DNA from 3 places in the Novosphingobium sp. BL-52-GroH genome. Region 3 is predicted to be linked to each of the others. Evidence: predicted binding sites of a transcription regulator. Region 3 holds the regulator's gene; each other region holds the start of a gene.
The links. The regulator LexA, encoded in region 3, represses DNA repair genes until DNA is damaged. The targets are predictions, from matches to a motif close to GTTCCNCNCTTGTTCT.

Region 1 (10,027 bases), 440 kb from region 3:
GGTGTCGAGCGCTTCTTCCAGCAGCTTGCGCAGCTCGCCCACGCATTTGCGCGGCACGATCACGTCGGGCATCCCCTGCGCGCCGTCGGGACGGGCGATGGTGAAGCGCGCCAGGCGGTGGCCGTCGGTGGCGGCGGCCTTCAGTTCCTCGTCGGTGACGTGGAAGAAGATGCCGTTGAGGTAGTAGCGCGTTTCCTCGGTCGAAATCGCGAAGCGGGTGCGGTCGATCAACTGCGCCAGCGTTGCCGCCGGAATTTCGAAGCTGGTCGGCAGTTCGCCCTCGGCGATCATCGGGAAGTCGTCGCGCGGGAGCGTGGGCAACTGGAAGCGGCTGCGCCCGGCCTTGACGATCAGGCGGTTGTCGGCCGCATCCAGGCTCACCTGGCTGCCTTCGGGCAGCTTGCGCGCGATGTCGTACAACAGGTGCGCCGAAACCGTGATCGCGCCTGCCGCCTCGACCGTGACGGCGCCGAGCGACTCGACGACCTGCAAGTCCAGGTCCGTCGCCATGATCCGCAGAGAACCGCCGGCAGAAGCCTCGATCAGGACGTTGGAGAGAATCGGAATGGTATTGCGGCGCTCGACGATGGACTGCACATGCGACAGGCAGCGCAGGAGCGTGGAACGTTCGATGGTGGCCTTCATGACAGCCTCAGGTCCCCCTTGGTCGGGCTTGGGTTCGCAAGAACCCTAAAATCGGACGACTATCTCTAACGGCAGCCCGTCCGGCGGCAAGCAGGATATGCCCGGAAAACCGCGAATCTGGGGATAAATCGGGGGTTTGCGAGCATGGCCCGCGTCATCCCGGGTCGAGCCCGCGATGATGGCCCGCGTCATCCCGGGTCAAGCCCGCGATGACGCGCGGTTCAACCTTACACCATCACCATGCCGCCATTGACGTGGATCGTCTGGCCGGTGACGTAGCCGGCTTCCCTGCTGGCGAGGAACACGGCCGCCGACGCGATGTCCTCGCCCTCGCCCATGCGGCCCATCGGAATGCGGCCGTTCAGCGCCTCCTTCTGCGCATCGGGCAGCACTTCGGTCATCGCGGTGCGGATGAAGCCGGGCGCGATGCAGTTCACCGTGATGCCGCGGCTCGCCAGTTCCTGCGCGAGGCTTTTGGACATGGCGGTAATGCCGCCCTTGGCCGCGCAGTAGTTCATCTGGCCGGGGTTGCCTGTGGTGCCGACCACCGAGGTCACGTTGATGATGCGCCCGAAGCGCGCCTTCATCATCGGGCGCGTAACCGAGCGCATCAGGCGGAAGGTCGATTCGAGGTTCACGCGGATCACCGCGTCCCACTCCTCGTCCTTCATGCGCATCGCAAGGTTGTCGCGAGTGATGCCGGCGTTGTTGACGAGGATGTCGATCTTGCCCAGCGATTCGAGCGCGGCGGGAACCAGCTTCTCCACCTGCTCGGCGTCCGCAAGGTTGCAGGCGATGGCGACGTGGTCGACTTCCTGCAGGTGCTGCGGGCTGTGCTCGTCCAGTTCGTCGCGGAAGGCGCGCAGCTTGTCGGCGTTGGAGCCCGAGATCGCCAGGCGCGCACCCTGCGCGGCGAGCGCGCGGGCGACCGAAGAGCCGATCCCGCCGCTGGCACCGGTCACGAGGGCGGTCATTCCGTGAAGGTCGAACATGTGAAACTCCTCAATCGTCGTTCCGGCGCGGCCGGGGGACACTGGTCCGAAGCGCGGACCTAACTTCAAGCCGCCAAAGGTCCCGGGTCAAGCCCGGGACACGCCTGGTCACAGGCTCTTTGCGAGTTCCTCGATCTCCGCCATCGTCGAGGCCGCAGTCACGTCGACCTCGCCGGCCGAGCGCTTTATCATCGGGCCGACGACCTTGCCGCCCAGTTCGACGAAGCGCTCGACGCCGGCGGCGTGCATCGCGATCGCGCTCTCGCGCCAGCGGACGCGGCCGGTGACCTGCTCGACCAGCAGGCGCTGGACTTCGGCCGGGTCGCTGACGACAGCGGCGGTGACGTTGGCGAACAGGGCGACGCGCAAGCTGCCGGGGCGCGTCGCGTCGAGGGCTTGCGCCATGGCATCGGCGGCGGGCTGCATCAGCGGGCAGTGGAACGGCGCCGAGACGGGCAGCAGGATGCCGCGCTTGATGCCGTGGTCCTTGACGAGCGCGATGGCGCGCTCGATCGCCTCGCGGTGGCCCGAAAGGACGACCTGGCCGGGGTCATTGTCGTTGGCCACGGTGCAGACCTGGCCCTCGGCCGCCGCCTCGGCGAGCGCGGTGGCCTTCTCGATGTCGGCGCCGAGCAGCGCGGCCATGGCGCCGATGCCCACCGGCACCGCGGCCTGCATCGATTCGCCGCGCAGCTTGAGGAGGCGCGCGGTGTCGGCGAGGCTGAAGGCGCCCGCGGCGCACAGGGCGGTATATTCACCCAGCGAGTGGCCGGCGACGAAGTCGGCCTTGTCGGCGAGGCTGACGCCGCCTTCCTTCTCGAGCACGCGCAGGACCGCGATGGCATGGGCCATGATCGCCGGCTGGGCATTGGCGGTGAGGGTCAGCTCGTCCTCGGGACCCTGCGTCATGATCTTGAACAGGTGCTGGCCGAGCGCCTCGTCGACCTCCTGGAAGACCTCGCGCGCGACGGCGCTGGCCTCGGCGAGTTCGCCGCCCATGCCGACCTTCTGGCTGCCCTGTCCGGGGAATACGAATGCGCGCATCGTGCGACCGTCCTTGTTGCGCAGCGGGTGCCGCTTGCGAATCGAGTGTGGCGCGGCGGGTTATTGACCTTGGGCCCCAAGGGCAACCCCCCATGGCGCATCACCACGCCGCAAGAAGGCTCAGAAGGCGATGTCGATGGCGACCCCGCGCGCGAAGTCGCCGGCGCTCGCCCGCACCGTGTCATAGAACCCGGTGAGCGTCGCGGTGGGCTCGTACAGTTCGAGCATGTGGCCGTAAGTAGCCAGGGTATCGATGAAAACGTAGCGGAATCCATCGGTCATCGTGGCGTCCAGCGCCACCTGGTGGCCTTGCGCCGCGAAGGTCGCCACCGCCGCGTCGAGATCGTCCACGAACAATGCGACATGGTGCAGCCCCGCCCTCCCCGAACCTTCGGCATAGAGGTCGCGGAAGGCGGAAGGGCCCGCATTGTTCTGCTGGCAGAACTCGATCATCACCTCGCCCCACTGGCCGTAGGCACTGGAATGGTCGAGTTCGCGCTCGGTGCCGCGATGGAGCGCGCGCGTCAGCGGGATGTTGTCGGCGACGAAGTAGGGGCCCGAGCCGAAAGTGGCCGAATGAGCCCGGGCGGCGGCGCGCACGTCGGCCACGAAATAGGCGATCTGGCGGATCGGCAGCGGCGCCATGGCACTCTCCTGTCACGTCTTGGCCTGTTACGTCTTGGCCTGTTACGTCTTGGACGAGAGAGTGGCGCGGCATTCAGCCGAAGGGAACTATCCTATTGGCGGCATCGTGGCCGATGTCCGCTGCGCCGAGGAAGGCGATGGAGTGTCGCTCGCACCAGTGGCGGGCGATCTGCATGGCATCGGCGCCGAAGGGACGGTCGTTGTCCGGCACGTCGCTGACCCGGCCCAGGCGCAGGCCGGCGATGCCGCCCAGGTGCGCGGTGGCGTGGAAGAACAGGCGGTCGACGGCGTAGAGGTATTCCGACACTTCCTCGACCATCACCACATGCCCGGCCAGCCCCGGCATCAGCCGCGTGCCGCCCAGCATCGCGAGCGTCATGAGGTTGAAGGCCACGACCGGATGGCGCGTCCCCGCCAGCGAGGGTTCGAGGCCGTCCCGCGCACCCGTCAGGAATCCCAGCGCGCGGCGCACCGCGTCCTCGCCCCCGTCGCGGCGCACGTCGGCCAGCATCGGCCCGTGGACCGGCCTGCCGATCCGCGCCCGGTAGAGTCCGCCCAGCAGGTAGCCGCCGTCGGAATAGCCGAGGTAGGTCTTGTCCTGCGCCGCGTGGGTGAGGCCTGCCAGCACGTCTTCGGCGATCCGGCAGGCGCCGTAGCCGCCCCGCGCGAACCACACCGCGTCGATCGAGGGGTCGTTGGCGCATTCGAGGAAGGCCTGCCTGCGTGCCTCGTCCGAACCGGCGAAATGGCCCTCGACGGCGAAGCACTGCTCGTGGATCACCAGTTCGACGCCCGGGAACTCGACGGCGGCAAGCGTCGACACGCGGGCGGCATCCTCGCGGGTGATCGGAGTGGACGGGGCGCAGACGGCGATGCGGGTCATGGCGAAAGCCTTACCTTTCCCCGTCATCCCCGTGAAGTCGGGGATGACGGTTGTGTTTGCGCGCTGTGCGAAATATCCCCGGCGCATGACCGAAGCCGTGAAGCCAGAAGCCGCCCTCACCACCCATCCCTGGTTCTTCTGCGGCATCGGCGGCTCGGGCATGTTGCCGCTCGCGCTGATCCTCAAGGGCCACGGCGCCCGCATCGCAGGGTCCGACCGCAGCCGCGACCAGGGCCGAACGCCCGAGAAGTTCGCCTGGCTCGAAACGCTGGGCTTCGACCTTCACCCGCAGGATGGCAGCGGCATCACTTCGGCCGACCAGACCCTCGTCGCCTCGGCCGCGGTCGAGGATACCGTGCCCGAAGTCGTGCGCGCCGCGCAGTTGGGGTGCCCGCGCATGAGCCGGGCGGAACTGCTCGCCACGCTGTTCAACGCCGCACCTTTCGGCATCGCCATCGGCGGCACGTCGGGCAAGTCGACCGTCACCGGCATGACCGGGTGGATCATGACCCATGCAGGGCGCGATCCCACGATCATGAACGGCGCGGTGATGAAGAACTTCGCCGGACCCGACGCGCCGTTCGCCAGTGCCCGCGTCGGCCGAGGCGATGCGTTCGTCTCGGAAGTCGACGAAAGCGACGGCTCGATAGCGCTCTACCGGCCCAGCGTGGCCGTACTCGGCAACGTCAGCCTCGACCACAAGAGTCTCGAGGAACTGCGCGCCCTGTTCGGCGATTTCCTCGCCCGCGCCGACGTCGCCGCGATCAACCTCGACGATGCCGAGACCGCTGCGCTGGCCGCGCGCGCGCAGGCGCTGGTCACGTTCGGGATCACCGCGCCCGAAGCGCAGATCGGCGCCGCCGGTATCGTCGAGGGGCCGACCACGCTTTCCGCCACCGTGCTCGACCGGCGCGACGGCACCTCGCACGCGCTCGCGCTCAAGGTGCCGGGCCGGCACAACCTCTACAACGCGCTGGCCGCGATCGCCGCTGCCAATGCCGCCGGCGTGCCGATCGGCGAGGCCGTCGCCGCGCTCGCCTCGTTCGAGGGACTGGCCCGGCGGTTCGACATCGTCGGCACCTCGCCCGGCGGCGTGACGGTGATCGACGATTTCGGCCACAACCCGGACAAGGTCTCGGCGACGCTCGCCACGCTCAAGGCGCACCCCGGCCGCGTGATCGCGTTCTTCCAGCCGCACGGCTACGGCCCCTTGCGCCAGATGGGCGCGGAACTGGCCGAAGTCCTCGCCCGCAAGCTGGGGGCGGACGACGTGACCGTGCTGTGCGATCCGGTCTACTTCGGCGGCAGCGTCGACCGCAGCGAAGGCAGCGAACGCATCGTGCGCCTCATCGAAGCGCATGGCGGCCGGGCGCTGCACATTCCCTCGCGCGCGGATTGCGGGACCTGGATGGCTGAAAACGCCCGGGACGGCGACCGCATCGTGGTGATGGGCGCGCGCGACGATACGCTGACGGTGTTTGCGCGGGACCTGCTCGCCGCTTTGAATTGACCGCGATCCCGGACGTGCTCCCGGATCGCGGACGAGGCCACGCCCACCTCCAAGAGCCTGAGGGGCAATTCGCGGGAGAGGCGAATGTCAGGCCGGAAACGACAGTTTCCGACCGGACACCGGCGACCCCAAGCCTTCAGTGTCCCTTGCCGCGCGCCTTGCCGACCAGGTGGACCCCGACCGCAACCAAGGCGCCCAGCACCAGCCCGACGATCGCCGAGGCCACCGCATAGCCCAGCCAGCCCGCCACCGGACCGAGCGGCCCCGTCGCCTCGGCCAGCGCGTGCTCGATGCCGTGCGCCACGTGCGCAGGCTGCGGTACGCCCAGTTCCTCAAGCCCGTGCAGGATGATGCCGCCGCCCACCCACAGCATCGCCAGCGTGCCGACGCTGCCCAGCAGGGCCAGCACCACCGGCATCGCCTTGAGCAGGAACCGCCCGGTCGCCTGCGCGGCCGCGCTGGCCTTCTGGGCCAGATGCAGCCCGACGTCGTCCATCTTCACGATCAGCGCCACCGCGCCGTAGACCGCCACGGTGATCGCGATGCCCACCAGTGCCAGAGTGACCGCGCGGGCAAGCAGCGTCTCGTCTCCGACTTCGGCCAGGGCGATCGCCATGATCTCGGCCGAGAGGATCAGGTCGGTGCGCACCGCGCCCGAAACGCGGGTCTTCTCGAAGGCGACCGGGTCCTCGATCGGGTCCTCCAGCGTCTCGCCGTGCTTTTCGCCGCCCAGCTTCTCGATGACCTTTTCGGCGCCCTCGAAGGCGAGGTAGAGCCCCCCCAGCATCAGGATGGGCGTGATCGCCTGCGGCAGGAAGGCGCTGAGCAACAGCGCGATCGGCAGCAGGATCACCAGCTTGTTGAACAGCGAGCCCTTGGTGATCTTCCAGATCATCGGCAGTTCGCGATCCGGCGTGAAGCCGGTAACGTAGCCGGGCGTGACCGCCGCATCGTCGATCACCACGCCTGCGGCCTTGGTCCCGGCCTTGGCGACGCCCGCCCCGACGTCGTCGAGCGAGGCTGCGGCGGCGCGGGCGATGACCGATACGTCGTCGAGCAGGGCGACAAGGCCGGAGGGCATCTGGAATCCTTTTGTTTGCAGGTGCGAAGTAGACGCAGCCATGCGGGCGAATGGACCGACGATCAAGCGAAAGCATGGCCGGCTTAAATCATTCGCGCCCCCGCCGTTCTCTTTCCCATACGAAGAAGGCGCCAGCATCGGGGCCTTCATTGAGAAGGCTTTACCGGGGAAATATCATGTCAGTCATCAACACGAACATCAGCGCGATCCGCGCATCGAACGCATCGACGTCGGCGAACAAGATGCTGGGGACGGCGATGGAGCGCCTGTCGACCGGCAAGCGCATCAACTCGGCCAAGGACGACGCGGCGGGCCTGGCGATCTCGACCTCGATGACCTCGCAGATCAAGGGCATGAGCCAGGGCATCCGCAACGCCAACGACGGCATTTCGCTGGCGCAGACCGCGGAAGGCACGCTTTCGGAAGTGGGCAACATGCTGCAGCGGGTGCGCGAACTGGCGATCCAGTCGGCCTCGGGCACCTACCAGGCCTCGGACCGCGCCGCCATGCAGCAGGAAGTCTCGGCGCTGACCACGCAGATCGGCGACTCGTTCACCCAGGTCAAGTTCAACGGCAACACGCTGATCTCGACCACCTCGGGCACCGACCTGACCTTCGACATCCAGACCGGCTCGAACGCCGGCGAGAAGGTCACGCTGACCTCCAAGGCGATCGACGGCAGCAACCTGACCGCCTCCTCGCTCGACGTGACGACTTCGGCGCTGGCGACCACCACGCTCTCGAAGGTCGACGCCGCGCTCAAGGACGTCAACGCCACCCGCGCCTCGCTCGGCGCCGGCCAGAACCGCCTCGAATTGGCGATCAACAACCTGACCAACACCGTCACCAACCTGTCCGACGCCAAGAGCCGCATCGAGGACGCCGACTACTCCGCCGAGACCACCCAGATGGCCAAGGCCCAGATCCTCAGCCAGGCCTCCACCGCCATGCTGGCGCAGGCCAACCAGAGCCAGCAGAACGTCCTGTCGCTCCTGCGCTAAGCAATATCGATCAAGGCCTCCCGTCCCCCGGAGGGCCCCAGAGCGGGCGGCGCCCGGCGGTCAATCCCATGACCGCCGGGCGTTTCGATTCCCACCCGGCACGCGGCGGGGAACGACCCGCGGGGGTAGTGGAGTGGCCCCTCGTGATCGCGACACCTCGCGTCCTGCCGAGCGTGCCCCTCCCCCTGCCGGAAAGGAAGCCCTTGCCCTTTGGTGCGCAAGAACATAAATAGAACGAATGTCCCAACCCACCGTCATGGAACGGCTCGAGATTCTCGCCGATGCCGCCAAGTACGACGCGTCCTGCGCCTCGTCGGGTACAGCCAAGCGCGACAGTCGCGACGGCAAGGGGCTCGGCTCCACCGAAGGCATGGGCATCTGCCACGCCTATGCGCCCGACGGGCGGTGCATCTCGCTGCTCAAGCTGCTGCTGACCAACCACTGCATCTTCGACTGCCACTACTGCATCAACCGCAAGAGTTCGAACGTGCGGCGCGCACGCTTCACGCCGCAGGAGGTGGTGGACCTCACCCTGTCGTTCTACCGCCGCAACTACATCGAGGGGCTGTTCCTTTCCTCCGGCATCATCAAGTCGTCCAACCATACGATGGAACAGTTGATCGAAGTCGCCCGCATCCTGCGCGAGGAGCACCAGTTTCGCGGCTACATCCACCTCAAGACGATACCCGAGGCCGATCCCGAACTGCTCGCGCAGGCGGGGCTGTGGGCGGACCGCGTCTCGATCAATGTCGAACTGCCCACCGACGCCGGCCTTGCCCGCCTCGCGCCCGACAAGAACGGCGCGACCATCGAAGGGGCGATGGGCAACCTCTCCAGCGCGATCGACGAGGCCCGGGATTCGCGCAAGCGCTTCACCCGCGCCCCGCGCTTCGCGCCTGCCGGCCAGTCGACGCAGATGATCGTCGGGGCGGACGGCGCCAGCGACGCACAGATCGTCGGCAAGGCCAGCACGCTCTACGACCGATTCTCCCTGCGCCGGGTCTACTATTCCGCGTTCAGCCCGATTCCCGAGGCCAGCGCGGTGCTGCCCCTGAAGCGTCCGCCGCTGCTGCGCGAACACCGGCTCTACCAGTCCGACTGGCTGATGCGCTTCTACGGCTTCGCTCCGCACGAAGTGCAACAGGCGGCAGACGCGGACGGGATGCTGCCGCTCGACATCGATCCCAAACTGGCCTGGGCGCTCAAATTCCGCGAGGCTTTCCCGGTCGATCTCAACAAGGCCCCGCGCGAGGCGATGCTGCGGGTGCCGGGCCTGGGCACCAAGGCCATCGACGCCCTGATCGCAGCGCGCCGCTATCGCACGATCCGGCTGGAAGACGTGGCTCGCCTCACCACCTCGGTAAGGAAGCTGCGTCCGTTCGTCGTCACTGCCGACTGGCGCCCCACCCTGCTGACCGACCGCGCCGACTTGCGGGCCAGCCTCACGCCGCCGGCCCGGCAGATGGAACTGTTCGCATGATCGCGGTGGACTTGCACGAGCCCGACGATTTCGAGGCCTGGCGCAGCGAGGCGCGGCGGCTGATCGGCCTGGGCACCCCGCCCGATGCCGTCGCCTGGAGCGAGGCGGGCGGCACGAGCGACCTGTTCGCCGCGCCCTCCGCAGCGCCCGCTGGCCCGGCCCGCGAAGTGCGCGCCAGCCGCGCTTTCGTCGAACTGGCCCGAAGTGTCGTCCTGCACGCCGATCCGGCGCGGCTGGCGCTGCTCTACCGCGTGCTCTGGCGACTGCAGGACTGCCCCCGCCTGCTCGACGACGCTGCCGACCGCGACGTCGCCGCGCTGGAACGGCTGGCCCGGCAAGTGCGCCGCGACATCCACAAGATGCGCGCCTTCGTGCGCTTCCGCTCCGTCACCGACGACGACGGCGTCGAACGCTACATCGCCTGGTTCGAGCCCGAGCACCGGATCGAGCGCTACAACGCCGATTTCTTCGTCAACCGCTTCGCCAGCCAGCGCTGGTCGATCCTCACCCCGCGCCTGTCGCTGCACTGGGACGGCATGACCCTGCTCGAAGGCCTGCCCGCCTCGAAGGCCGATGCCCCCGACGAGGACGCCACCGAGGAACTCTGGCTCGGTTACTACCGTTCGATCTTCAACCCCGCGCGGCTCAAGGTGGGCATGATGCTCAAGGAAATGCCGCGCCGCTACTGGAAGAACCTGCCCGAAGCGCGCCAGATCCCCGATCTCATCGCCGGGGCCAGACAGCGG
Region 2 (10,027 bases), 1.4 Mb from region 3:
GCACGCCTGCATCGCCGCCTATTCCTTCGGCGTGCCCGCCGTCGGCCTGCACTGGGACGTGAAGCTCGACAGCTTCTTCGAGCTTGCGGGACGAGGCGCCCACCTGCTCGATCCCGCCACCATCGACGCGGCCGAACTGGGCGCTCGCACCGCCGCCGCGATCGCCGATCCGCTCGACCCGGCACCGCTGATCGCCCGCTCCCGCACGGAAGTCGCAAGGTTTGCGGCGCGCCTGCTGCAAGGCGCCCGCGAATGATCGGCCGCATCGTCCAGATCAACGATCTCAGCGACCCCAGGGGCGGTGCCAGCAAGCTCGCGGTCCAGGCCGCCTGCGACCTCGCCGCGCGCGGTCACGATGTCACGTTCATCACCGGCGATTCCGGCGCAAGCCCTGCTCTTCGCAGTGCCGGGGTGGAGATCGTCGCTCTCGGCCAGCAACGGCTGCTCGCCGGAGGGCGGGCCAGGGCGATGGTGACGGGCCTGTGGAACCGCGCGGCGCATGCCATGGTGCGCGACTGGATCGTCCGGAACGACAGCCCGGCGACCGTCTACCACCTCCACGGCTGGTCGCAGATTCTCTCGCCCGCCGTGTTCGCCGCGCTCGATCCGGTACGCGAGCGGCTGGTCATCTCCGCACACGATTTCTTCCTCGCCTGTCCCAACGGCGCTTTCGCATGGCTGAAATCCGGCGAAGTCTGCCCGCACAGGCCGCTTTCGGCCGCCTGCCTCGCCACGGCGTGCGACCGCGACGGGGGCGCGCAGAAGCTGTGGCGAAGCGCGCGCCAGGCAGTCCAGCGCCGGGCCTATCGGCCGGGTTCGTCGCCGCCGGTGCTCGCCATCCATGCGGGCATGCGCAATTTCCTGACGCGAGCCGGCATCCCTCCACGCTCGATCATCACGTTGCCCAATCCGGTCGAACCGTTCTCGGCGTCGCGTATCGTGGCCGAGCGCAACCGCGAGGTTCTCTTCGTCGGCCGGCTGGAAGAGACCAAGGGTGCCGATCTCGCGGCCGAGGCCGCGGCCCGCGCCGGTGCCGCGCTCACCGTGATCGGCGAAGGCCCCCTGGCCGAGCGTATCCGCCGCATCCACCCCGACGCCCGCCTCCTCGGCCGCCGCAGTCCTGCCGAAATCCGCAGCTTTGCTGCGCGGGCGCGCATGCTGGTCATGCCCAGCCGCTACCCGGAGCCCTTCGGCCTCGTGGCGATCGAGGCGGCCTGGAGCGGCCTTCCGGTGATCCTGGCACACACCGCGCTGCTGAGCGACGACATCGTGGCCTGTGGCGCCGGCTTTGCCGTGGACCCGCGCAACGTCGACGTCTTTGCCACCGCCATGCGCACCATCCTCGAGGACGACGTGGCGACGCAGGCCATGAGCGAGGCCGCCTTCACCGCAACCAGGTCGCTGGCACTGACGCCGGCCGCCTGGATAGACCGCCTGGAAGCCATCCTTTCCCAACGGATCGCAGGAGCGCAATGCTCGCATGCCGCTTGCCTGCCAAGGCTGGCACGGCTCCAGGATGCCGTAGATTTCCTGCCGCAAGATTGCGCCTCGACGACTTCGACAAGCTGAGATCGTCACGTTTTCGGGCACGAATACAGAAGTTAAATTACTGCAAATTACGAATAATTTACATCCAAAATGCACCTTTAAAGGTTAGTTTACCTTTATTCTTGGCGATATGATGCCCTGACCCGCTGATTCTATTTTTGTTCCTTGGGATTTTCGTTCAGGAGCGTTTACATGCAGACTGCCCATGCGCAGATCGACCGGATCGAACCGCGCCTGCATCGCGCTTCTGCCCGTTGCGGTGATCCGGCGGGGGGGGGGTGTTTCAAAACGGCACGACCTCGCCTTGCGCAGCTTCGATATCGCGGCTTCCGCCATGGCACTGGTCCTGTTCCTGCCTCTCCTGGTGGTGATCGCCCTGGCCATCCGCCTTTCGAGCCCGGGCCCGGTGTTCTTCGTTCAGCACCGGGTCGGCAAGGACGGCAGGACCTTCCCGTGCCTCAAATTCCGCTCGATGGTCGTCGATGCGCGCGAACGGTTGGAAGCGCTGCTTGCCCTGTCCGTCGAAGCCCGGGAAGAATGGGCCCGCGACCAGAAGCTGCGCCAGGACCCACGGATCACGCCCATCGGACGCTTGTTGCGCAAGACCAGCCTCGACGAACTGCCCCAACTTCTCAACGTCCTGCTCGGCCACATGAGCGTGGTCGGCCCGCGCCCCATCGTCGAGAGCGAAGTGCAGCGGTACGGTCACCGTTTCAGCGCCTATTGCTCGGTCCGCCCGGGGCTCACCGGCTTATGGCAGGTGAGCGGACGCAACGAAGTCAGCTACGAGACGAGGGTACGTCTCGATGCGTTCTATGCACTTCGCAAGTCGCTGGCCTACGACCTCGCGATCTGCTTGCGGACGATCCCAGCCGTGCTCGCCTCCCGCGGGTGCTACTGAAGTGCGTACGCAGAGCTCCCCCCTGGCCTTGCATCATCCGACGAAAGCGAAGATTCCCGCCCACAGCCCGAGGCTGATCGCTGCCGCCAGCAGCCACCATTTCCACACGATCGGCTTGCTGCCGAGCAGCCGTGCCTCGCCACTGGCCGTCGCGGCCGGAACTGGGCCGTGACGATGGGTGCCGGGATCGGAGTCGCCCTTGGAGGGGACGTCGCTTCCAGGCTCACTAGCAGTCATAATTCGCAGCCTTCGTGATGCGACGCCGAAAAACCGGCGTTGGCGGCAATAAATCGGTTTCCGCGATACCATCATGCCACCAGTCGGTCGAGCCGGACAGGAACTCCGGATGTTTCAATTTCTCGACCTTTCGGACCCGTCTCCCTGCCGTGCCGAACCGGCTTTAAACGTGATCTTCAGGATTTCGGTCGACAAGGCAGTGCATGAGGCCTCTCCTGCTCACGCCCCGGTTGGTCGTCACGGTCGCAAGGCTGGCGATGCTGCCTTGCCTGGCCACCCTTGCCGGGGCGATCCTCGTCGCCGATACGGCACCCGCACCAGCTGCGGCGGCCACGTTCCTGACCGCCATCGTCCTGCTCCAGGCCGCGCCGAAGTTGCGGGCCGCCGACCTGCTGGGCCTGCTGGCGCTTTTCGCGACGATTCTGGAGTGGATGCATGCAGGCCTTTCCGGCGGCATCGATGCTGCTCGCTGGCAGGCCATGATCGCGGTGACGGGCTCCATGGCGCTGCTGCTCAAAGTCCAGCACTTGCGCTCGCTGGCGCGCGAAGACCCTTATGTACCGCTACGCCAGCTCGAACGGCGCAACGTCGTGCTCAACCGGGCCCGGCCACGAGCACCAGGCGCTCGCCGCACCGCCTGAGGAGCGCCCCGGCCCCCTTGCATCTCCATGCCTGGGGAGTGCATGCCCCCTTCCCTTCAATGGAAATCGCGCGAGCGGGGGAGTATCCGCACGTTGCGCGGGTGGCCGCGCGAGGTGGGGCGATCGCGGGAATATTCCGGATGGCGCACCGAATCGCCGGGCATGGGGTCGGGCCGGATCGCCGGCTGCGACAGGCGGGACAATGCCTCGCTGGCATCGGTGACGCGATCGACGATGAGATGGACGACGTCCTGCTTGCTGCGCTGGGCAGTGCCTTCGAGCATCATGAGCCGCGCGGACATCACCGCGCGGCGCTGCTTTTCAAAGTCGCGCGCCCAGAGCAACCCGTTGACCACGCCGGTCTCGTCCTCGATCGTGATGAAGATCGCATTGCCCTTGCCCGGCCGCTGGCGGATCAGCACGACGCCGGCGACGCGCAGTTTCTCGCCGTCGCGCGCAGCGTTGACGGCGGCGCAGGTGCGCGCGCCCTCGCTTTCGAAATGGGGGCGCAGGAACTGCATCGGGTGGCCCTTGAGCGAGAGCCGCTGGGTCTGGTAGTCGGCCACGACTTCCTCGGCCGCCGCCATCGCCGGGAGCGCGGCGTCGGGTTCATCGGCCAGTTCGGGCGCGTCGAACGCGGCGAACAGCGGCAGTTGCGCAGGCGGCACGCGCCTCGCCTCCCAACCCGCCTGCCGCCGCGACTGGCCGAGCGAACCCAGCGCATCGGCATCGGCCAGCAGGTGCAGCGCTCGCGAGGGAAGTTCGGCGCGGCGGGCGGCGTCCTCCAGCCCGGCGATGGGGGCGACCTTACGAGCCTTTTCCAGCTTTTGCGCCCAGTCCTGCTTGAAGCCGCCGATCTGACGCAGGCCCAGGCGCAACACGAGACCGCCCCTGCCATCATCTTCGCCGGCACCTTCCAGCGTGTTGTCCCACACGCTGGCGTTGACGTCGATCGGGCGCACCTCGACGCCGTGCTGGCGCGCGTCGGCCACCAGTTGCGCGGGGGCGTAGAAGCCCATGGGCTGGCTGTTGAGCAACGCGCAAGTGAACGCCGCCGGGTAGTGGCACTTGAGCCACGACGAAACGTAGGCCAGCCATGCGAAGGCCTGGGCGTGGCTTTCGGGAAAGCCGTATTCGCCGAAGCCCTCGATCTGCTTGAAGCAGCCTTCGGCGAAATCGCGCGGGTAGCCGCGCACGACCATGCCGGCGACGAACTTGTCCTGATGCTGGCCGATGGTGCCGTTGCTGCGGAAGGTCGCCATCGAGCGGCGGAGGCGATCGGCCTCGGGCGCGGTGAAGCCGGCGGCGACGATCGCCAGCTTCATCGCCTGCTCCTGGAACAGCGGCACGCCGAGCGTGCGGTGCAGCAGGTCGTACATCTCGCCCTTGGGGCCGGGATAGACGACTGTCTCCTCGCCGGTGCGGCGGCGCAGGTAGGGGTGGACCATGCCGCCCTGAATGGGGCCGGGCCGCACGATCGCGACCTGGATGACGAGGTCATAGAGCTCGCAAGGCTTCATGCGCGGCAGCATCGAGATCTGCGCGCGGCTCTCGACCTGGAAAGTGCCGATGCTGTCGCCCTTCTGCAGCATGATATACGTCGCCTTGTCCTCCCGCGGGACGGTGTCCAGCGTCAGGTCCCTGACGCCGTGATCGCGCAGTAGATCGAAGCTCTTGCGAATCGCCGTCAGCATACCCAGCGCCAGCACGTCGACTTTCATCAGGTGGAGCGATTCGAGATCGTCCTTGTCCCATTCGATGAAGGTCCGGTCTGCCATCGCCCCATTGTGGATCGGCACCGTCTCGTCGAGCCGGCCCTCGCTCAGCACGAAGCCGCCGACGTGCTGCGAGAGGTGGCGCGGGTATTCGAGCAGGCGGCCGACCATGTCGCGCATGCGTTCGAGCTGCGGGTTGGCGGGGTCGAAGCCGGCTTCGGCCAAGCGCTCCTCGGGCAGTTCGTCGCCGCCCCAGCTACCCCAGACGGTGCCGGAGAGCCGCGCGGTGACGTCTTCGCTCAGGCCCAGCACCTTGCCGACTTCGCGGATGGCGCTGCGCTGGCGGTAGCGGATGACGGTGGCGGCGATCCCGGCGCGGTCGCGGCCGTAGCGCTTGTAGATGTACTGCATCACTTCCTCGCGCCGCTCGTGCTCGAAATCGACGTCGATGTCGGGCGGCTCGTCGCGCTCGGTGGAAAGGAAGCGCGAGAACAGCAGCTTTTCCTTCACCGGGTCGATCGGAGTGACGTCCAGGAAGTAGCAGACCAGCGAATTGGCCGCGCTGCCGCGCCCCTGGCACAGGATGGGAGGCTTGAGGCTACGCGCGTGGTGCACGATGTCGTGGACGGTGAGGAAGTAGTAAGCGTAATTCTTGAACCGGATCAGCTCGAACTCCTCCGTCAGGATCTTGTGGTATTCGTGTCCAAGCCCTTGGGGAAACCGCTTGGCCGCCCCTTCCATGACAAGATGTTCCAGCCATTCCTGCGGCTGCCAGCCTTCAGGCACGGGTTCGTGCGGGTATTCGTAGCGCAAGTCCTTGAGCGTGAAGGTAATGCAGCCGAGCAGGTCCTGGGTCGCCGTCAATGCCTCGGGGCAGGCCTGGAACAGGCGGGCCATCTCCTTCGGCGCCTTGAGATGCCGCTCGGCGTTGATGGCGAGGCGGCGGCCGGCGGTCTGGACTTTCAGGCCCTCGCGGATGCAAGTGAGGACGTCCTGCATCGGGCGGTCGTCGGGGCTACCGTAGAGCACGTCGTTGGTGGCGATGAGCGGGACGCCGGTGGCGGCGGCGAGGTCGATGCGCTGCGCCAGGCGGCGCGCGTCGCGGCCGGCGCGCGGCATCGTGGCAGCAAGCCACAGGCGCGGCGTCGCGGCGCGCAAGGTGTCGAGCAAGGGTGCATCGGCGTCCATGGCTATCAGCGCGAGGTCCTGCGCGTGGTCGAGCAGGTCGGGCAGGCACAGCTCGCATTCGCCCTTTCTGGCGCGGAGGTTGCCGAGTGTCAGCAGGCGGGTCAGGCGGCCCCAGCCGTGGCGGGTCATGGGGTAGGCGACCACGTCCGGCGTGCCGTCGGCGAAGACCAGGCGGGCGCCGACGATCAGTTTCAGCCCGCAGGCCTCGCCGCCGATCTCCTTCCAGGCGGTGAAGGCGCGCACCACGCCGGCGACGGTGTTGCGGTCGGCGATGCCGATGCCGGTCATGCCCAGCGCCTGTGCGCGCGCCACCATCTCGGGGCCTGGCGAGGCGCCGCGCAGGAAGCTGAAGTTGGTGGCGGTCACCAGTTCGGCGAAAGCGGGAACCTCGATCACGGGAACTGGCCGTGGAGATACCAGCGCGGCTCGGGCGTCTCGCCGAACAGGCCGTGGCGGAAGATCCAGTAGCGACGCCCTTGCGCGTCCTCGATGCGGTAGTAGTCGCGTGTCTCGCCGGCACCGCCGGGCAAGTGGCCGCCGCGCTTGCGCCACCATTCGGCGCCGATCCGCTCGGGCCCTTCGGCGAGGCAGACGTCGTGCAGCGTGCCCTGCCAGCGGAAGCGCTGGGGCGGGCTGTCGGGGACGCCGGCGATCACTTCGACCGGCTGGGGCGGATCGAGCAGCAGCAGCGGACGCGGCGGGCGATCGCATGTCGCGGGCCATGGCAAGGGACGTGTGTGCTTGGCCGAAACCATGGCCTGCGCGCGTTCGGGCAAATGGCGGTCGCGGGGCACAAGGCGGCTGACGCGGTCTTCGCCGAGGCGCACGCCGAGCCGGTCGATCAGCGCGGCGACGCTGTCGTCCACTTCCTCCTTGCCGCCCTCCAGCACGCGCTGGCGCGAGGGCAGGTGCTCGGCGCCGAGCACCGCGAGGCGGATCGCATCGAAGCCGTAGCCAGGGTCGAGCGGATCGGACAGCGTCTCGATCCGCTCTCTCAGCAGGCGCATGACGGCAGCGGGATCGCGCACCGGCTGGCCGGTCTCGACCGCGAGGCGGGGCTTCGCGTTGTCGCTGCGGTGGAGCACCACGAGGAAGCGACGGCCGCCGAGTTGCCGTTCCTCCAGGATGCGGCCGGCCTGGCCCAGCAGGTCCTCGATCACGTCTAGCGCGTCCTCGGTGCGTGCCAGCGGTTCGGGGAAGCGAGTCTCGAGGCGGATCGGATCGGTGGGCCGCAACGGCGTGATCGGGCTGCCGGCCTCGCCCAGAATGGCGCGCAGGCGCATGACCGCGACTTCGCCGAAGCGCGCCGCGAGGCCCGCCATCGGCCGCGCCGCAAGATCGCCCAGCGTGGCGAGGCCGGCGCGGCGCAGGCCGGCGAGCGCCTTTTCGTCCAGTTCCAGTGCGGCAACCGGCAGGGCGCGCACGTCCGCGCCGCCATGCCGGGCCAGCGCACGGGCGGCGGCGGCGTGGGGGGCGAGCGCGTGGCGCACGGTGTAGCCGACGGCGGTGCGTACGCGGGCAACGAGTTGCGCCTCGCCCCCAGATAGGTGCGCGCAGCCGGTGACGTCGAGCAGCAGGCCGTCGGGCGGGTCGGGCGCGACGAGCGGGGTGAAGGTTATCATCGCTTTCGCCAGCCGGTCCAGTTCGCGCGCGTCGGCCAGGGGATCGTGCGCCATCGTGGCAAGGTCCGGGCAACGGGCGCGGGCATCGGCCAGGGTCATGCCGGCGGCGAGACCCTGGCCGTGCGCCGCCAGGTTGATCGCCGCGAGCCGGAGCGCCTGCCCATCGCGCGCGACCAGGGCGCCGGGAACCTCGGCATCCCCCTCAGGCCGCGCGCGTTCGCACGGCAGCCAGGGAAACCACAGCGCCAGATAGCGGCGCGGCTGTCCCTGCGTCGGCAGGAGGCTCGGTGCGGATGATGGGCTCTTCTCGGAAACCGCCATGTTCTTCGTTCCATTCCAGTCGCCAGGTGAGGCCCCCCGGCCCGCCGCGCCGGCGCTGGAGTTCGACCAGCAGGGCAGGCGGTCCGGGCGCGCGCATCGCCAGCGGGGTGGAGGGGGCGTTGGAGACCGCCCAGCGGGTATGCGCGGCACTGGCGCGCGGCTCGGCGTCGCCGCGCAAGACGACGATCGGCAGGCGCGAGCCTTCCGCCGCGAGGATCAGCCGGCGGCTGGCGACGAGGTCGTATTCGCGCAAAGGCCCCCAGGCTTCGAGGACCACCGCCCCTGGCCCCGGACAGCGCGCCGTATCGAGGCCTGCGCGCAGCAGTGCGGCGTCGCTGGGCGCATCGACGATCACCAGCCGCGCGGGGTCGAGGCCGAGCGACGCCCAGCCCTCGCCGCAGGGCTCCATCCGCATCGTGCGGGCTTTGGCCTTGCGAACGCGCAGGAGCATGATCGGACGCGCGGGGTCGGCCTCGATCGTGGCGAGGGCGAACGCCAGCGCCGAGGCCCAGCCGTCGGCAGCAGCGTGGACTTCATGGAGCTGGCCCTTGGCTAGGCGCGGGAGCGCAGTACGCGTTGGTGGGTCGGTGGTGGGCGGGGCGTGGGACTGGAACATGGAACGCGACTCGAATCAGGAGAATGTGTTCCTATTATGTTCCATATCGAGGAGGTAAGTCCACCGCTTGCTCGGCGGTCATCGCGAGAGGGGATGGCATGCGTATCCCTATCCTCCCCTGTCGCGCAGCAATGGGGAGTATCCGGCGACGGCACTCCCCGGTCGGGCCGGGGACGACGAACCGTTCAGGCCGCGCACTGCCTCGTCTCGGCCAGGCCGGCGTAACGCTCGACCTGGTCCGCCGCTTCGCCGACCGGGTTGCGGCCCTTGAAGCCGGGCGTGCCGTCCAGCGCCCAGGAGATGCCGTCGATGGTGTAGGCCATCCGCTCGCGCTGCCAGGCGGCGTAGGCGGAGTGGCTGGCGAAAGCGCGTTCGATCGCGGCGATGGGGTCGGCTGCGGGGACGATCACCTCGCCGAAGTGCCACATCGCGTAGTCCTCGCTCTCCTGCCAGTCGACGCCCCGGGCATCGACGAACAGGCACGGGCGCGGGTGGACGAGAAATTCGTAGACCTGGCTGCTCACGTCGCCGAGGTAGAGGTCGGCACCCAGAGTGTAGGTCATGTCGTTGCAGCGCACCGAGCCTGTGTCGACCACCACGCGGCCGGGCACCGCCAGTGCCTCCAGCTGCCGACGCCGCCGCGCCGACCAGCGCCGTGCCAGCCGCACATGCGGGGCAACGACGAGGTTGTAGCGCCCGTCGCGCAGGACCGCCTCGACCAGCCGCCGCCCGAACGTCTCGATCGAGGAATGCTTCTTCGAGAAATGCGGGTTGTAGAGGATCGTCGGAAGGCCGTTGTCGAACAGCGGCGCGCGGGGCCGGGGATCGGCGAGAATCGTCGAGAGCTTGATCGGGCCGGTCACCGTGCAGGCTTCCGGTGCGACGAAGCCGCTGGCCACCAGGCGGTCGCGGTCCTTGCGGCCGGCGACGAGGACCTGTTCGAACAGGGTGAAGCGCTTCTCGAAGCCGACCGCACGATCGCCGGCGCCGTGGGGGATGTGCAGCATCGGCGGGCAGTCCGCGCGCAGCTTGCGCAGCATCGTCGAGGTGCGTTCGGCACACAGGATCGTGGAGGCGGCGCACAGGCGGCGCGCCCAGACGGTGAGGCGCAGCGCCTTGTGCATCTTGCTGGGAAGGACGCGCGCCGCGGCCGGCAGGCGCATCACCACCACTGCAGGGACCGCGCCGCCGAGCGCGCGCGCCTGGGCAGCGGCGCGGGCGGCTTCCTCGTCGTTGCA
Region 3 (10,027 bases):
CTGGCGCCGGTGCTCAAGCAGCCGATCGCGCGCATCATCGCCAATGCCGAGACCATCCGTACCCGTCTCGCAGGACCTTTGCCCGACGCCTATGCCGAATATGCGGGCGAGATCGCCAGCGCAGGCACGCTGTTGCTCGGCCTGCTCGAGGACATGGCGGACCTCGAGGTCGTCGAGTCCGACAGCTTCACCACTTTGCCCGATCCGATCGACCTGTCCGAAGTCGCCCGCCAGGCCGCCGGCATTCTGGGCGTGCGTGCGCGGGAGAAAGGGATCGTCATCGACCCGCCGCCGTTCGAACAGACGCTTCCCGCGCTGGCCGAGTTCCGGCGCGTCCTCCAGGTGCTGCTCAACCTCGTCGGCAACGCGATCCGCTATTCGCCCGAGAATTCGCGCATCGCGATCCACCTGCAAGCCGCGGGCGAGCGCGCTCGGGTGATCGTCTCGGACCAGGGGCCGGGCTTGAGCGAGCCTGAACAGGCGCGCGTCTTCGAGAAATTCGAGCGCCTTGGCCGCAGTGGCGACGGTGGCTCGGGCCTAGGCCTCTACATCTCGCGCAGCCTTGCCCGCGCGATGGGCGGAGACCTGACGGTGGAGAGCATGGCCGGGCAGGGTGCGCGCTTCATCCTCGAAGTCCCGGCCGACCCGGGGGCCTGACGCCGCACCCGGCCGTGCTTCGCCTCAGCGACCGCGGCGAGCGAGCCAGACGACGATCCCGCCGACCATGGCCAGCACTGCCCCGCGCACGGCCCAGCCGCGATCGGCGAGCATGAAGCTGTCGGCCGGCCACAACAGTACTCCGGTTCCCTGCCCGACGAAGAGCAGCCCCGCAGCGATGGCGAGAACGCCCAGGATCATCGCCAAGATTCGAATGAACAGCATTTTATCGCGCCCCGTTTATTACACCTAGGGTGACCTCAGGATGCGGCCGGATTGTGGCGTATTCGCGCCGACTTGCCCAGTCCCCACGAAAAAGGCGGCCCCACGAAAAAAGGCGGCCCCACGAAAAAGGCCGGCCCCACGAAAAAGGCCGGCCCCACGAAAAAGGCCGGCCCCACGAAAAAGGCCCCCGCTTTCGCGAGGGCCTCCTTCGGATACCGCGACTGCTCGCGGAACGGGTAGGTCAGCGCCTGCGGATCAACGCTTGTCGATCGCCAGGTAGTCGCGCTGCGTCGGCCCGGTGTAGAGCTGGCGCGGACGACCGATCTTCTGGCCTGGATCGGAGATCATCTCGTTCCACTGCGCCACCCAGCCGACGGTGCGGGCGAGGGCGAAGAGCACGGTGAACATCGTCGTCGGGAAGCCGATCGCCGACAGGATGATGCCTGAATAGAAGTCGACGTTGGGGAACAGCTTCTTCTCGACGAAGTACGGATCGCTGAGAGCGAGTTCCTCGAGGCGCAGCGCGGTCTCGAAGAGGGGGTCGGTGACCTTGAGCGCGTCGAAGACCTCGCGCAGGGTCGACTGCATGACCGTCGCGCGCGGATCGTAGTTCTTGTAGACGCGGTGACCGAAGCCCATCAGGCGGAACGGATCGTTCTTGTCCTTGGCGCGCTCGATGTAGTGCGGGATGCGATCGGGGGTGCCGATCTCCTTGAGCATGTTGAGCGCGGCTTCGTTGGCGCCGCCATGCGCGGGGCCCCACAGGCAGGCGATGCCCGCGGCGATGCATGCGAACGGGTTGGCGCCCGACGAGCCGGCGAGGCGCACGGTCGAGGTCGAAGCGTTCTGCTCGTGGTCGGCGTGGAGGATGAAGATGCGGTCCATCGCCTTTTCGATGGCGGGGATCACTTCATATTCTTCTGCCGGCACGCCGAAGGTCATGCGCAGGAAGTTGCCGGTGTAGCTCAGCGAGTTGTCGGGATAGACGAACGGCTGGCCGACCGAATACTTGTAGGCCATCGCTGCGATCGTGGGCATCTTCGCGATCAGGCGGTGCGAGCTGATCTTGCGATGCTCGGGGTCCGCGATGTCGGTCGAATCGTGGTAGAACGCCGAAAGCGCGCCGACCACGCCGCACATGATCGCCATCGGGTGGGCGTCACGGCGGAAGCCGCGATAGAACGTCGCCAGCTGCTCGTGCAGCATGGTATGGCGCGTGATGGTGTTCTCGAACGTGGTAAGCTCGTCCTTGCTCGGCAGTTCGCCGTTGAGCAGCAGGTAGCTCGTTTCCATGAACGAGGACTTCTCGGCCAGCTGGCCGATCGGGTAGCCGCGATGCAGCAGAACGCCTTCGTCGCCGTCGATGTAGGTCAGCGCCGACTCGCAGCTCGCGGTCGAAGTGAAGCCCGGGTCGAACGTGAACTTGCCGGTCTGGGCATAGAGCTTGCGGATGTCGACGACATCCGGGCCGACGCTGCCCTTAAGGATCGGGTACTCGAAGTCCGCGCCACCAGCGCTCAGTTTAGCCTGATCACCCACCAGTTATATCTCCTTTTGACGGTTACTCGACTGGAACGTCCGCCTGCGCACCGATACGTGCGAGGCTCTCTTCCCGTCCGAGCAAAACCAGTACGTCGAAAATCCCCGGCGAGGTCGTCTGACCTGTCAGGGCCGCTCGCAGCGGTTGTGCGAGCTTGCCGAGTCCCAGTCCCAGTTCCTCGGCCATTGCCTTCAGGTTTCCTTCCAGTTCCTCCAGCGTCCAGTCGATCGGACCGGACAGGCGCTCATGAACCGCGGCCAGGCGGCCACGCGCCTCGTCGGTCAGGAGGCCGAGCGCCTTTTCGCTCATGGCGAGGGGACGCTTGGCAAACAGGAAGGCAGAGCCTTCTGCAAGTTCGTTGAGGTCCTTTGCTCGGACCTTGAGAACGGGCATCGCGCGCGACAGCAGGTCGAGGCCGGCATCGGCAGCCCCGTCCCCGTTTGTCGGCAGGCGCGGCGCGACCAGTTCGGCGAGCCGGAGGTCGTCGGCCTCGCGCAGGTAGTGCCCGTTGAGATTGTGTACTTTCGCGAGGTCGAAGCGCGAGGGCGACTTGCCCACGTCGACCATGTCGAACCATTCGACTGCCTGCTCGCGCGATATGATCTCGTCGTCACCGTGGCCCCAGCCCAGGCGAAGCAGGTAGTTGAACAGCGCTTCGGGCAGGATGCCCAGTTCGTCGCGGTAGGAATCGACGCCCAGCGCGCCGTGGCGCTTGGACAGCTTGGCGCCGTCGGCGCCGTGGATCAGCGGGACGTGGCCATAGACCGGCACGTCCCAGCCCATTCCCTTGATGATGACGAGTTGGCGGAAGGCGTTGTTGAGATGGTCGTCGCCGCGCAGGACGTGGGTCACGCCCATGTCGTGGTCGTCCACCACCACCGCCAGCATGTAGACCGGGGTGCCGTCGCTTCGCAGGATGACGAAGTCGTCGATCTCGACGTTCTGCACGGTGACCGAGCCCTGGACGAGGTCCTCGATCGTCGTCTCGCCTTCGCGCGGTGCCTTCATGCGCACGACCCAGGGCTTGTCAGCCGGCCAGGTCGAGGGATCGGCATCGCGCCATTCGCTGTCGATGCGGAACGGGCGACGCTCTTCCTGCGCCTTCTGGCGACGCTCGGCGAGTTCCTCGGGCGTCAGATAGCAGCGATAGGCATGCCCGCTCTCCAGCAACTGCGCCGCGACTTCGGCATGGCGTGCCGAACGGGCGAACTGGAACACTGGCGCTTCGTCGCCCTGCAGGCCGAGCCATGTCAGGCCGTCGAAGATCGCCTCGATCGCGGGTTCCGTCGAACGCGCGCGATCGGTGTCCTCGACCCGCAGCAGGTACTTGCCGCCGTGGTGGCGGGCGAAGAGCCAGTTGAAAAGGGCCGTGCGGGCGCCGCCGATATGCAGGAAACCCGTGGGCGAGGGGGCAAAGCGCGTGACGACGGCCTTGGCGCCCGTCGTTCCGCCCGTTGCACTACCGCTTGCCATCGATACCACCTTATTGTCCTATGCGCGCCATGGGGAGCCCGGCCGCAACTCTTGAAAATCAGCCCCCGGAAGGCCGCGGAGCCGCTGCATTGCAGCATCGGCCATGGAACAGCGGAGGCGACTTGTCGAGGCCTTTGGCGGCCATCGAGCGATTTCTTTCGCAGGCCGGATTCGATCGCGGACCGTGGCTCACGGTGGCCTTCGCGGGCGGCATCGTGACGTGGTTTGCGCTTCCTTCGCCGCCCTTCTGGGTCGGCTTCTGCGGCCTGTGTGTGGTGTTCGCGACGACGGGGATGGCGCCATGGCCCGGGCGCGAGGCCTATCCGCGCCTGCGCAAGGCCGCATTGGTCCTGCCGCTGCTTGCGATGGCGGGATGCCTGACGATTTGGACACGCTCGGAAATTGTGGGGGAAGTGCCTTTGGAGCGCCCGTTCGCGGGTTCGTTCACGGCAAGGGTACTGGACATCCAGCCACAGCCCGCGCTCGGGCGTGACCGGCTGATACTGGCGATGCGCGAGCCGGACGGCGGCCGGTCGATCAAGATACGCCTCAACGTAACCCGTACGGATGCCGCCGCGCCGGTCGGCATCGGCGACATCGTGCGCTTCAGGGGCCGGCTGATGCCGCCGGCGCCGCCGATGCTGCCCGGCGCCTACAATTTCGCGCGGACGGCCTGGTTCTCGGGAATTGCCGGCAGCGGTTCGGCTCTCGGCGAGGTGCAGGTCGTGCGGCAGGGAGAGCCGGGCGGTGGCAGGCTGTCGGGATTGCGCCGGGCGTTGTCCGACCACATCCGCGAGCGAATCGGTGAGGAGCGGGCCGGCATAGCCAGCGCGCTCGTCACCGGCGACAGGGGCGGCATCACCGAAGCCGACGACGAGGCGATGCGCGACTCCGGGCTTGCGCACCTGCTTTCGGTTAGCGGGCTGCACGTCAGCGCCGTAGTCGGCGCCATCTACGTCCTGGTCGTGCGCGTCCTGGCGCTGTTCCCCTGGCTCGCCCTGCGCGTCCGCCTGCCGATGGTGGCCGCAGCGGTCGGGGCGCTGGCCGGCGTGGCCTATACCCTGATTTCCGGTTCGGAAGTTCCGACAGTACGATCGTGCATCGGCGCGCTGCTGGTTCTCGTGGCGCTGGCGCTGGGTCGCGAACCCCTGTCGTTGCGGATGCTGGCCGTCGCGGCGTTCTGCGTCATGCTGCTCTGGCCCGAGGCTGTTACCGGGCCGAGCTTCCAGATGAGCTTCGGCGCGGTGCTGGCGCTGGTCGCGCTCACCACGGCCGGCCCCGTGCGTGCCTTCGTCGCCCCGCGGGACGAATTGCTGGCGGCGCGGGCGCTGCGCCACCTGGCGATGTTGCTTCTGACCGGCATCGTCATCGACCTCGTGCTCATGCCGATCGGGCTTTTCCACTTCCACCGCGCGGGCATCTACGGCGCCCTGGCGAACGTCCTCGCCATTCCGCTGACGACGTTCGTGGTCATGCCCCTGCTTGCCGGTGCCCTGGTCCTCGACGTGCTGGGAGCAGGCTGGCCGCTATGGTGGCTGGCGCAGAGCGCGATCGACCTGTTGACCGGCCTGGCTCACTGGTTTGCATCGCGGCCGGGCGCCGTGGCGATCCTGCCGGCCGGGGCGAACGGTGCCTTCCTGGTGTTCGTGGCCGGAGGCTTGTGGATCGGCTTGTGGAGCGGGCGGGTCCGCTGGATCGGCCTTCCGCCTGCGCTGCTTGGCGCGGGACTGCTCGCCGTCGCTTCGCCGCCCGATATCCTGGTCTCCGGAGACGGGCGCCACGTCGGCCTGGTCGAGGCCGGTGGCCAGCGGCTGTTCGTCCTGCGTGACGGCGGTGAAGGCTATGCGCGCGACAACTTGCGCGAACTGGCCGGCATGGAAGGCGATCCCGTACCGCTCAATCGCTGGCCCGGAGCGCACTGCAACCGCGATTTCTGCGCGCTCCCACTGAAGCGCGAAGGCGGCACCTGGCGCCTGCTGGTATCGCGCGGGCGGGACGCGGTGCCCGAGCGCGCTCTCGCGGCGGCCTGCGATCGCAGCGACATCGTGATTTCCGATCGCTGGCTTCCGGGCAGTTGCCGCCCCCGCTGGTTCAAGGCGGACCGGGGCCTGCTGAACCGAACCGGCGGACTTGCCGTGCACTTGTCCGAGCGGCGGTTGGCCACCGTCGCGGATGGCGAGGGCGAACACGGTTGGTGGCGCCCCTCGGAACCGGGGCCAGCGACCATTCCCGACCCGCCTCGATGATCGGTCGGAAATCGTCAGGGAGCTTGCACTGAGGTTCGCACGGGGCTCGTGCCGCGACACCTCGTTTCAGTGATAGCGCCGCAGCAGTCCTGCAAGCTTGCCCTGGACTTCGACTTCGTCGGGGCCGTAGATCTGCGGTTCGTAGGCGGCGTTGGCGGGATCGAGGCGGACCATGCCGTTTTCCCGGCGCAAGTACTTGAGCGTCGCTTCTTCGCCGCGGATCAGGGCAACGACGATTTCCCCGTCGCGGGCGGTGTTGGTGCGCTTCACCAGTGCGAAATCGCCATCGAGAATACCTGCCTCGACCATGGAGTCCCCGGACACTTCGAGGGCGTAATGCTCCCCGGAGCCGAGCAATGCCGCAGGGACCGACAGCGATGACTGCCCTTCGAGCGCTTCGATCGGAACGCCGGCGGCAATTCGGCCATGCAGCGGAATCTCGATGACGTCGTTGGCTGCTTCGGGCGCGCGCTGGGGCGTGCGGCCGGGCGTGTCGTCGTTGCTGTTGGCCGGCGCGGGGCGCGGGGCCCTGGTGCCGGTGTCGTCAGGCTGGCGCAAGACTTCGAGGGCGCGGGCACGATTGGGCAGGCGACGAATGAAACCGCGTTCCTCGAGCGCCGAAATCAGGCGATGCACGCCCGATTTCGATTTCAGGTCCAGCGCTTCCTTCATCTCCTCGAAGCTGGGGGAGATGCCGCTTTCCTCAAGCCGGGCCTGGATGAAACGGAGCAATTCGTGCTGCTTGCGCGTCAACATTGTCGCTGCCTTCTCGTTGCGACCGGGCGAAGGTCCCTTCGGCCGGGAATGTTCCTATCGCGAACATTGCGAGAACAATTAAGCAACGAATTTAACTGCGTCAAGCAATGCCTCAGGCGATACCGCCATTCCGGAGCAGGAATATGCGCACTTCGTCACCGGGCTCTGCGGCAGGTGCGCGGGCGGGTCGATCGATCAGTACGTTGCTGGCGGCTAGCGAGGCGAGGGCGCCGCTGTCCTGTATCGCGTGCGGCACCACGGTTTCGCCGTCCCACCATCCACGCAGGAATTCCCGGCGTGGCCCGTTGGCGCGGACCGGAGTGCCGAGGCGGGTGGTGATCCGCATCGGCAGTGCCTCGCCAGCCCCCAGCATCCGGCGCAGCAGCGGGAGGAGGAAGTGATAGGCGGTCACGAAGCTCGACACGGGATTGCCCGGAAGTCCCAGGATGATCTGCCTATGCCCATCGCGTTGGCGGGTCGCGACGAGGATCGGCTTGCCCGGCTTGATGGCGACGCGCCAGAAATCGAGACTGGCGCCCCACCCCTCGAGCGCAGGGCGCACGAGGTCGTGGTCGCCGACCGAGGCACCGCCGCTGGTGACGATGACGTCCGCTGTCGACGCCGCATCGAAGGCTGCGGTGAGTGCCGCGATCGTGTCCGCCACGGGCCCGATGCGGTTCGCTTCCACCGTCAGCGAGCGGGCGAGCGCGAGCAGCATGGCACCGTTGCTCGCGGGGATCTGGTGGGGGCCGCACAGCTCCGGATCGGAGGCGAGTTCGTCGCCGCTGTCGATCACGGCGATCCGCGGCATGCGGTGGACGGGAAGGTGCTTGTGCCCGGCGGACATCGCGAGCGCCGCCTGGGCCGGGCCGATGCGGGTGCCGGCGGGCAGGACTTCGGCGCCTTCGGCAAAATCCATGCCGCAGGGGCGGATGTGCTTGTGCGCGGGTTCGGGCGGCTCGCCGGTCATGACGAGGTCGCGGTCGCGCCGGTCGAGGTCTTCCTGCAGGATCACCGCCTCGGCCCCGCGCGGGAGGATCGCGCCGGTCGAGATTCGCACCGCCTCGCCGCTCGCGACGATGCCGGGATAGGGATGGCCGGCAGCGCTTTCGCCGACGATGCGCCAAGGACCGGCAAGGTCTCCGGCAGTGACCGCATAGCCGTCCATCGCCGACAGCGCCGCTGCGGGCTGGGTGCGGCGCGCCTGCAACGGCTCGGCGAGATAGCGGCCGAGAGCCCCCTCGACGTCGACGTGTTCGATCGAAAGGGGGGCCGTGAGCGCAAGCAGCCGGGCCTGCGCCTCTTCCAGCGGGAGCGGGGCGGAACTCATGCGCCCCAGCCCTCCGCCTGCCAGTGACCGGACTTGCCGCCGCGCTTCTCGACAAGGCGAATCGCGCCGATCACCATGCCCTTGTCGAGCGCCTTGGCCATGTCGTAGATTGTCAGGAGTGCGATGGAAGTGGCTGTCATTGCTTCCATTTCCACGCCCGTCCTGCCTGTCAGCGAGGCTGTCGCAGTGGCCCGGATCGCATCGGCCTCGAACGCGAAGTCCAGGTTGACGGCGTCGATCATCAGCGGGTGGCACATCGGGATGAGGTCGGAGGTCCGCTTCGCGGCCATGATCCCGGCGATGCGCGCGGTGCCCAGCACGTCGCCCTTGGGCGCGTCGCCGGCCCGGATCGCGGCGAGGGCCTGCGCCGACATCTCGATCCGCCCCGAGGCGACCGCGATACGCTGCGTTTCCGCCTTTGCTCCCACGTCGACCATGCGCGCGGTGCCATCCGAATCGATATGGGTGAGGGATTTGCTCATGTTACGCGATCGATCCCGAACAGGTTTACACGGTTTACACTGTCCAGGACCGTAAGACGAAGGGCGGTCCGACATGCCATCTTGCGGACGGGACGAGGGCGGGCAGGGGACTTCATGCCGCTTCGATGACACATCCTGACGCGGTAGGACAGAGGGCGCGCGACCGGGGTTACGGGGTGGTTCAGGCGCCCGTCAGGAGCGCGCGCGTGGCGGCTTCGACGTCGGGCTGGCGCATCAGGCTTTCGCCGACGAGGAAAGTCCGCGCACTGGAGGCCAGGCGCTGGAGGTCGGCGTATGTGTTGATGCCGCTCTCGCTCACCAGCAGGGTGCCTTCAGGCGCGAGCGGGGCAAGGCGCTCGGTCGTCCCGATGTCGGTGACGAAGCGCTTCAGGTCTCGGTTGTTCACACCGATAAGCCTCGATTTCAAGCGACTTGCCCGCTCCATCTCAAGTTCGTTGTGAACTTCGACGAGGCAGTCCATGCCGCGTTCCAGCGCGGCAGCCTCGATTTCGGCCATGAGCGTGTCGTCGAGCGCGGCGACGATGATGAGGATCGCGTCCGCGCCGATCGCCCGGGTCTCGGCGACCTGCCAGGGGTCGACCATGAAGTCCTTGCGGATGACCGGCAGCGTGCAGGCGGCACGAGCGTCCATCAGGAAGTCCTCGTGGCCCTGGAAGTAAGGCGCGTCGGTGAGCACCGAGAGGCATGTGGCGCCGCCCTTTTCGTAGGCGACCGCGTGTTCCGCGGGGCGGAAGTCGGGGCGGATCAGGCCTTTCGACGGGCTCGCCTTCTTGATCTCGGCGATCAGTGCGAAGCCGGTTGCCGCCTTGGCGCGCAAGGCTGCCTCGAAGCCGCGCGGGGCGGTCGATTGGGTGGCGATGGCGTCGAGGTCGGCGATCGTGGCGAGCCCCTTGCGGGCGGCGACTTCCTCGCGCTTGGTGTCGCAGATCTCGGTGAGCTTGTCGGTCATGCTTGTCGTCTTTCAGGCGCGCGTCGCCGCGATCCAGCAGTCGAGCAGGGCCTTGGCGAGGCCCTTGTCGATGGTTTCGGCGGCTTCCTCGACGCCTTCGGTCCAGCTTTCCACTTCGCCCGCGACGAGCAGGGCACCCGCCGCGTTGAGCAGGACGGCGTCGCGGTAGGCCCCGGGTTCGCCCATCAGCAGGCGGCGCAGGGCCTCGGCGTTGTAGGCTGGGTCGCCGCCGCGGATCGCCGCGACCGGGGCGATGGCGAGGCCCGCGTCCTGCGGACTGACGCGGCGCATCGACAGCTCGGCGCCGCGCACGTCGGCCACTTCGTTGCCGCCGGCAAGGCTCAGCTC

Region 1: a site for LexA is predicted at 8,022-8,037, ahead of ACFFDA_RS29305 (putative DNA modification/repair radical SAM protein). Genes of this name have one in related genera too.
Region 2: a site for LexA is predicted at 8,817-8,832, ahead of ACFFDA_RS24675 (ImuA family protein). Genes of this name have one in related genera too.

The regions. Positions count from the first base shown of each region.
Region 1 is NZ_CP171152.1:3,479,191-3,489,217, reverse strand. It holds gene dnaN (DNA polymerase III subunit beta) at 1-645, opposite strand, end outside; gene fabG (3-oxoacyl-ACP reductase FabG) at 873-1,637, opposite strand; gene fabD (ACP S-malonyltransferase) at 1,746-2,681, opposite strand; gene ACFFDA_RS29330 (VOC family protein) at 2,802-3,326, opposite strand; gene ACFFDA_RS29325 (LD-carboxypeptidase) at 3,400-4,209, opposite strand; gene ACFFDA_RS29320 (glutamate ligase domain-containing protein) at 4,295-5,719, shown strand; gene ACFFDA_RS29315 (DUF808 domain-containing protein) at 5,856-6,800, opposite strand; gene ACFFDA_RS29310 (flagellin) at 6,977-7,801, shown strand; gene ACFFDA_RS29305 (putative DNA modification/repair radical SAM protein) at 8,040-9,281, shown strand; gene ACFFDA_RS29300 (UdgX family uracil-DNA binding protein) at 9,278-10,027, shown strand, end outside.
Region 2 is NZ_CP171152.1:2,491,222-2,501,248, reverse strand. It holds gene ACFFDA_RS24710 (polysaccharide pyruvyl transferase family protein) at 1-256, shown strand, start outside; gene ACFFDA_RS24705 (glycosyltransferase family 4 protein) at 253-1,569, shown strand; gene ACFFDA_RS24700 (sugar transferase) at 1,754-2,449, shown strand; gene ACFFDA_RS24695 (hypothetical protein) at 2,483-2,686, opposite strand; gene ACFFDA_RS24690 (hypothetical protein) at 2,890-3,327, shown strand; gene ACFFDA_RS24685 (error-prone DNA polymerase) at 3,384-6,626, opposite strand; gene ACFFDA_RS24680 (Y-family DNA polymerase) at 6,623-8,173, opposite strand; gene ACFFDA_RS24675 (ImuA family protein) at 8,055-8,789, opposite strand; gene ACFFDA_RS24670 (glycosyl transferase) at 8,975-10,027, opposite strand, start outside.
Region 3 is NZ_CP171152.1:361,281-371,307, reverse strand. It holds gene ACFFDA_RS14350 (sensor histidine kinase) at 1-657, shown strand, start outside; gene ACFFDA_RS14345 (hypothetical protein) at 682-882, opposite strand; gene ACFFDA_RS14340 (citrate synthase) at 1,138-2,421, opposite strand; gene gltX (glutamate--tRNA ligase) at 2,444-3,895, opposite strand; gene ACFFDA_RS14330 (ComEC/Rec2 family competence protein) at 4,018-6,141, shown strand; gene lexA (transcriptional repressor LexA) at 6,208-6,897, opposite strand; gene ACFFDA_RS14320 (molybdopterin molybdotransferase MoeA) at 7,010-8,227, opposite strand; gene moaC (cyclic pyranopterin monophosphate synthase MoaC) at 8,224-8,709, opposite strand; gene trpC (indole-3-glycerol phosphate synthase TrpC) at 8,891-9,679, opposite strand; gene trpD (anthranilate phosphoribosyltransferase) at 9,692-10,027, opposite strand, start outside.